2 regions of the Pseudomonas sp. Lz4W genome follow, and region 1 is predicted to be linked to the other one. Evidence: predicted binding sites of a transcription regulator. Region 1 holds the regulator's gene; the other holds the start of a gene.
What was found. Region 1 encodes FliA, which starts transcription of late flagellar genes. Its sites were predicted from a motif close to CTAAAGTTTNNNNNNNNNNNGCCGNTAA; they were not measured.
Positions count from the first base shown of each region.

Region 2: a site for FliA is predicted at 1,646-1,673, ahead of flgM (flagellar biosynthesis anti-sigma factor FlgM). Genes of this name have one in related genera too.

Region 1 is NZ_CP017432.1:3,305,665-3,309,072, forward strand. It holds gene B195_RS15040 (protein phosphatase CheZ) at 1-561, opposite strand, end outside; gene B195_RS15045 (chemotaxis response regulator CheY) at 582-953, opposite strand; gene fliA (RNA polymerase sigma factor FliA) at 1,161-1,904, opposite strand; gene fleN (flagellar synthesis regulator FleN) at 1,901-2,731, opposite strand; gene flhF (flagellar biosynthesis protein FlhF) at 2,851-3,408, opposite strand, start outside.
Region 2 is NZ_CP017432.1:3,657,924-3,661,331, reverse strand. It holds gene B195_RS16725 (flagellar brake protein) at 1-663, opposite strand, end outside; gene B195_RS16720 (flagella synthesis protein FlgN) at 756-1,223, opposite strand; gene flgM (flagellar biosynthesis anti-sigma factor FlgM) at 1,283-1,609, opposite strand; gene flgA (flagellar basal body P-ring formation chaperone FlgA) at 1,761-2,429, opposite strand; gene B195_RS16705 (chemotaxis protein CheV) at 2,590-3,408, shown strand, end outside.

The DNA.
Region 1 (3,408 bases):
GGTGACACGCTTGATCACCTGACCGGTGAGGTCCTGGTAATCCTGGGCGAGCAATATGTCAGTGAGGTTGGCGGACACCACATGGTTGTCGGCTTCGCTGCGCGTCAAAAAACTGTCAACCCGCCGCGCCAGTTCGCGAAACTCCTCGGCGCCTACTTCGCGCCGCATAAAGCGGCCCCAGTCTGCGCTCAGGGCTTTAGCCTCGCTGCCCAGGCCATTGACCAGCGGCGTGCTGTTTTCTACCAGATCCATGGTTCGATTCGCCGCAGCTTCCGTGAGCTTCACAACATAAGCCAAACGCTCGGCTGCATCGGTGATCTGCGACACTTCTTCAGCGCGCGGCATGTTCGGATCGATGTGAAAGTTGACAATCGAGCTGTGCAACTCACGGGTCAGCTTGCCGACTTCCTGGTACAGGCCGCGATCGCGAGTCTGGTTCAGTTCATGAATCAGTTGCACGGCGTCGCCAAACTTGCCTTTCTCAAGGCTGTCGACCAATTCGCGGGCATGTTTTTTCAGGGTCGACTCAAACTCGCCCTGTGTCGCTTCTTGATGCTCCATAGCGCCCCCCGGGAAACCGTTCAACCGATGCGATCAAAGATTTTTTCGATCTTGTCTTTGAGTGCAAGGGCCGTGAACGGCTTGACCACATAGCCGTTGACCCCGGCCTGGGCCGCCTCGATGATTTGTTCGCGCTTGGCTTCAGCGGTCACCATCAGCACGGGCAGGTGCTTGAGTTTTTCGTCGGCACGCACATGGCGCAACAACTCGATACCGGTCATGCCCGGCATGTTCCAGTCCGTCACCAGAAAGTCGATGTGCCCCTGGTTGAGGATCGGCAACGCCGTGGTGCCGTCGTCCGCCTCCACCGTGTTGGTGAACCCGAGGTCACGCAACAGATTTTTAATGATCCGTCGCATCGTTGAGAAATCATCAACGATGAGGATCTTCATGTTCTTGTCCAATTCGACCTCCAAGCAGTCTTAAACGCGTTCAGTCTCTGGACGCGCCATTCAATCAATTCGATTTCGCACACGCCATAAATCAACTGTGGGAGCGGGCCTGACGCGATGCAGGCAACGCCGGTTAACTGATCCACCGCGTCGCGCCCATCGCGGGCAAGCCCGCTCCCACAATGAATCAGCGATTGCCCGCTGTTTTCAGTTCGCCCGCCACTGCCCCAGGCGTGCCCGCAGGCGGGCGGCGCACTGACTGTGCAGCTGGCTGACACGGGATTCGCTGACCCCCAGCACCTCGCCGATTTCCTTGAGGTTCAGTTCTTCGTCGTAATACAGCGCCAGGACCAGTCGCTCACGCTCCGGCAACAGGCTGATCGCGTCGGCCAGTGCTGTCTGGAAGCGTTCATCTTCCAGGTCCCGCGAGGGTTCCGGGTGAGCACTGGCACCATCCTCATGCAACCCTTCGTGCTCGCCGTCCTGCAACAGGTCGTCGAAACTGAACAGGCGGCTGCCCAGGGTGTCATTCAAAATGGCGTAATAATCATCAAGGCTTAACTGGAGTTCGGCCGCAACCTCGTGATCTTTAGCGTCACAACCGGTTTTTGCTTCAATTACCCGAATTGCGTCACTGACCATGCGGGTATTGCGGTGCACCGAGCGCGGCGCCCAGTCGCCCTTGCGCACTTCATCGAGCATCGCACCACGAATGCGGATACCGGCGTAGGTCTCGAAACTCGCGCCCTTGGTCGCGTCGTATTTGGTCGACACTTCGAGCAGGCCGATCATCCCGGCCTGGATCAGGTCGTCCACCTGCACGCTGGCGGGCAAACGCGCCAACAGGTGATAGGCGATACGCTTGACCAACGGTGCGTAGCGTTCGATCAGCTCATACTGGCTGTCACGCGACGCTTTGCTGTACATGCGATAGCCGCTGGCGGTCATCAGGGACGCCCTCCGCCTGCCTGTTGCACCAGGCGCTCGACAAAGAACTCCAGATGCCCCCGGGGATTGGCCGGCAGCGGCCAGGTGTCAACTTTCTGGGCGATGGCCTTGAACGCCAGGGAGCACTTGGAACGCGGAAATGCCTCGTACACGGCGCGCTGTTTTTGCACCGCCTTGCGCACACTCTCGTCGTAGGGAACGGCGCCCACGTATTGCAGGGCGACATCCAGAAAACGGTCGGTAACCTTGGTCAGTTTGGCGAACAGATTGCGCCCTTCCTGCGGGCTCTGGGCCATGTTGGCCAGCACCCGGAACCGGTTCATCCCGAAATCGCGGTTCAGCAGCTTGATCAGCGCGTAGGCATCGGTGATCGAAGTCGGTTCGTCACACACCACCAGCAGGACTTCCTGGGCGGCGCGCACAAAACTCACCACTGAGTCGCCGATCCCGGCTGCGGTATCGATCACCAGCACGTCGAGGTTATCGCCCAGGTCACTGAAGGCCTGGATCAAACCGGCATGCTGGGCCGGGCTCAGGTTGACCATGCTCTGGGTGCCCGACGCCGCCGGTACGATCCTGATCCCGCCAGGGCCCTGGAGCAGTACGTCGCGCAGCTCGCAACGACCCTCGACCACATCGGCCAGGGTGTACTTGGGGGTCAGCCCGAGCAGCACATCGACGTTTGCCAGGCCCAGGTCGGCATCCATCAACATGACGCGTCTGCCCATTTCGGCAAGCGCGATAGACAAGTTGACTGACACGTTAGTTTTACCGACGCCACCCTTGCCGCCGGTCACTGCGATCACCTGTACGGGATGCATGCTGCCCATGATCATTTTTTACCTTGTCTTTCTTAGACGCGGCTACAAAGGTTGGCTGCACGTGCCCCACTGGCACAACACCTTGCAGACCATCGATGTAGGTACATTGCTACGTAACCTTGAGTACCTCAGCCGACCTGTTTGGGAGGGCTTTGATAGATATCAGCGAACATGTCGGCCATGGCCTCTTCACTGGGTTCTTCCTGCATTTGCACACTCACGGCCCGGCTCACCAACTGGTGACGACGGGGCAAGTGAAGATCATCGGGGATCCGCGGACCATCCGTGAGGTAAGCCACCGGCAGCCCGTGCTGGATCGCCAGGCTCAGCACCTCCCCCAGACTCGCGGTTTCATCCAGCTTGGTCAGAATGCAACCGGCCAGCCCGCATCGTTTGTAACTGAGGTAAGCCGCCGTCAACACCTGTTTCTGACTGGTGGTCGCCAGTACCAGATAGTTGCGTGCCTTGATCCCGCGCCCCGCAAGACTTTCAAGCTGCAGGCGCAGTGCCGGATCGCTGGCCTGCAGGCCGGCGGTATCCACCAGCACCACGCGCTTGCGTACCAGCGGCTCAAGGGTCTGGCCCAACGACTGGCCAGGCGCAACGTGGGTCACGGGTACATTGAGAATTCGGCCCAGGGTCTTCAGTTGTTCCTGGGCACCGATACGAAAGCTGTCCATGCTCAC
Region 2 (3,408 bases), 350 kb from region 1:
AGCCCCGCTGATGTTGTGAAACCGCAGGCCCGCAAAGGTGACGTTGAGGCGCTCTTCAAAATGCAGGTAGCGCAACTCCACGGCCGTTGTCATGGCGCCGAAGGGCAGGGCGGCACTGAAGCGCTCATACACCTGGCCCAGCTGCATGCTCTCGCCGATATTGCCTTCGAAGCGCAATTTGCAGCCCGTGGCCGATACATCAAGCAGCTTGCCCTTGAGCGGCGCCTTGAGCTTTTCGCCCGCCACATCGACATTCACCAGATTGGCCAGTTTGAGCGCCGCGCGAAATGCGTTGCGCCGCTGGTGGTACAGCACTTCGCCCGGCAGGGCGGTGCGGTAGCAGCGGTGGTCATGGGCGTCGTCAATGGTCAGGCGGCTGGTGCATTCCCAGGCGATGCGTACGCCTTCATGGAAACCTTCAACTCGAAACGGTACGCCGTCCTGAAGAAAACGCTCGCCGTCACGGGGGATCATTTCGTCCAGGGCCATGGAGTTGCCCTCACGATCCACTTCGACCACATAGCTCTGGAAGCGCTGGATGCGGTCCTGGAACGTAATAATCAGCGGGTCATGGCTCTCTTGCAGCATGCGCAGGCTGGAGGCCACTTCCAAAGGTGTGGAAAGCACCTTGGGTGGCTGCGGAGCATCTTGGGAATCGAACACGGTTCAGCGGTCTCCGGACAATAAACAGCAACACGCAGGGGGGTGGCATTTTGCCATTGTGTTGCGTGTCTAGATAGCGTGACCGTGCAGGTTCAGGCCTGGCTGTAAGCGCGGGGTTTATCCAGCATTGAGGTCGAGCCGCGGGCGTCATACAGCGAAGGCGCTTCGCCGCCGTGCAGGATGCGCAACTGATTGGCGGTGATCGCCTGTTGCGTCTGGATCGATTGGCCGTTTAGCAGGTTGGCTGCCTGGCACCGGGCCAGCAACTGGTTCAGCAGATCGCTCTGTGTCAGCAATTGCTCGCCCACGCTGGAGTGGCTGGCAAGGCTTTCGAGGCCGCGGCGGTTGGTGGTCAAGCCCAGGCTTGCCAGTATCTCGCTGCGTCGGCGGCCATGCTGTTCAAGCAGGATGATCAGCGACTGTTTACGCGCCAGAATATTTTCCAGCACCCGCATGTCGCGGCTTTTGAGGGCAATGGACTCGTCCTGCAACAGGCCGAGCAGTTGCTCGGCCGGTGCCAGATCGTCATTGATCAGTTGCAGCAAATTTTCATCGTGGATGTTGTGCATGTCGGGCTCATGGGTGTTAAGCGTCCAAAAGCCTGGCACTGGCCGTGGGCCTAGCGCTCAGCTTCTATATTCAGCAGTTTGCCGGCAACCCGATTGCTGTCGACTTTATAACTGCCATCGGCAATGGCTTGCTTCAATTCGGCAACCCGATTTTTATCGACCACCGGTTGGTCACGCAACGAGTCACTGATTTTCTGCAACTGTTGAGCTTCTTGACTGAGGTGCACAGATTCACCGCTTGGGGCGCTGACACTGGTTTGTTCAGGTTTTTTTGCAGGGGCCGCTTGCGTGGCGCTACCCGCTTCCTGGTTGGCATTGCTGCGGGTACTGCCGCTTAAGGGCGGGGCACTGTTGAGACGGCTAAAGTCGATGACCATGACGAAAAACCTCTGGGTATTTGGACGCTTGCCATGTTTTCGGCCAAATCCGGGAAAACTTTAGGCGCGATTAATCATGGCTGACTGCTTGTCGGTACTGACCTGCGTCAAGGCACAGTGTAGGAAAGTCGCGAAACTGATGCCAATTTTCCTAGAGTGCTACTTCAACCTGGCCCGGTGCGGTAATCCGTGCCCGGATGACGCGCTTGGAGTTCAGGTTCTTAACCCGGATCTGTTCGCTGAGGCCACCATCAGACAGGGCCTCGCCGGGCATCTTGACACTTAATGTGCCGCTACGTGCGCTGATCACCACGTGATCGCCTTTACGCACGGCCGCAGCCTGCTCCAGATGGGTGAGGGTCAGCACCTGATCAGTGACCATGGGCCGCAGCAGCTTTTGCCCCACTGCCAGCTCGGTCGCGGTCAGGTAGCCCTGTTTGATCAGGCTGATATCGCGCTCGCGCAGGGTGACATCGGCGTAGTCGATGACCATGCCGCGCTGCAGGGGGTGGGTCACGGTGACGACATCGCGGAACAGTTTGACCTGTGCCGGAACAAAGATGGTCCAGGGTGAGAGCCCTTCACAGCGTACGCGCACAATGACGCGGCCCATGGGTTGGGCCGGGCTCTCGAGGCTGGCTGTCAATTCCTTGTCACACCAGGCCAGGCGCAGCCGGGGGTCGAGGTTGTTGACCTGGATTTGATAGCGGCCCTCGATCTGACCAGTGGCAAGGTAGTCTTCGACGGTAAATTCAAGAAAGCCCTGGGTCACGCCGATAAGCTGATCAGGCGATGTGAATTCATCGGCGTGGGACGGCATGCCGATAACCGTCAGGCACAAGGCCGCAAGCAGGCTGAAACAGCAGCGCGGCACGTGGCAGGATTTTGTCGTTTTAGCGTTCATGGCAGATAAATAGCAAAGCCCGTGCCGTTTGCCGGGCAATGTGTGTCGTAACTTAAAGTTTTAACAGGAGCTGAGTATGGCCGGGGTGATGGATGCGGTTAACCAGCGCACTCAACTGGTAGGGCAAAACCGCCTTGAACTGTTGTTGTTTCGTCTGGACGGGCCACAGCTGTACGGGATCAACGTGTTCAAAGTCAGGGAAGTGCTGCAATGCCCCAAGCTGACAATGATCCCCAAATCCCATCCAGTGGTATGTGGAGTGGCGAATATTCGCGGGGCGACCATCCCGATTCTCGATCTGGCAATGGCCACCGGGTCGGGTCCCCTGCAAGATCAAAGCAGCCCGTTTGTCATCATCACCGAGTACAACACCAAGACCCAGGGCTTTTTGGTTCGTTCGGTCGAGCGTATCGTCAACATGAACTGGGAAGACATTCATCCGCCACCCAAGGGTGCCGGTCGCGACCATTACTTGACGGCTGTGACGCGACTGGACGAGCAACTGGTGGAAATCATCGATGTGGAAAAGGTTCTGGCTGAAGTTTCGCCTTCGCCGGAAACCATTTCCCAGGGGGTGGTAGATGTCGAAACCCAAGCCAGAGCGCTGTCTTTGCGGGTGCTGACGGTCGATGATTCGTCGGTGGCGCGCAAACAGGTTGCCCGTTGCCTGCAAACGGTCGGGGTCGAGGTGATATCGCTGAACGACGGCCGTCAGGCGCTGGACTACCTGCGCAACATGGCGGGTGAGGGCAAGGACCCGGCCGAAGAGCTTCTGATGATGATTTCGGATATCGAGATGCCGGAAATGGACGGCTATACCCTGACCGCCGAGATTCGTAACGATCCACGCATGAAAAATTTGCACATCATTCTGCATACTTCATTGTCCGGTGTA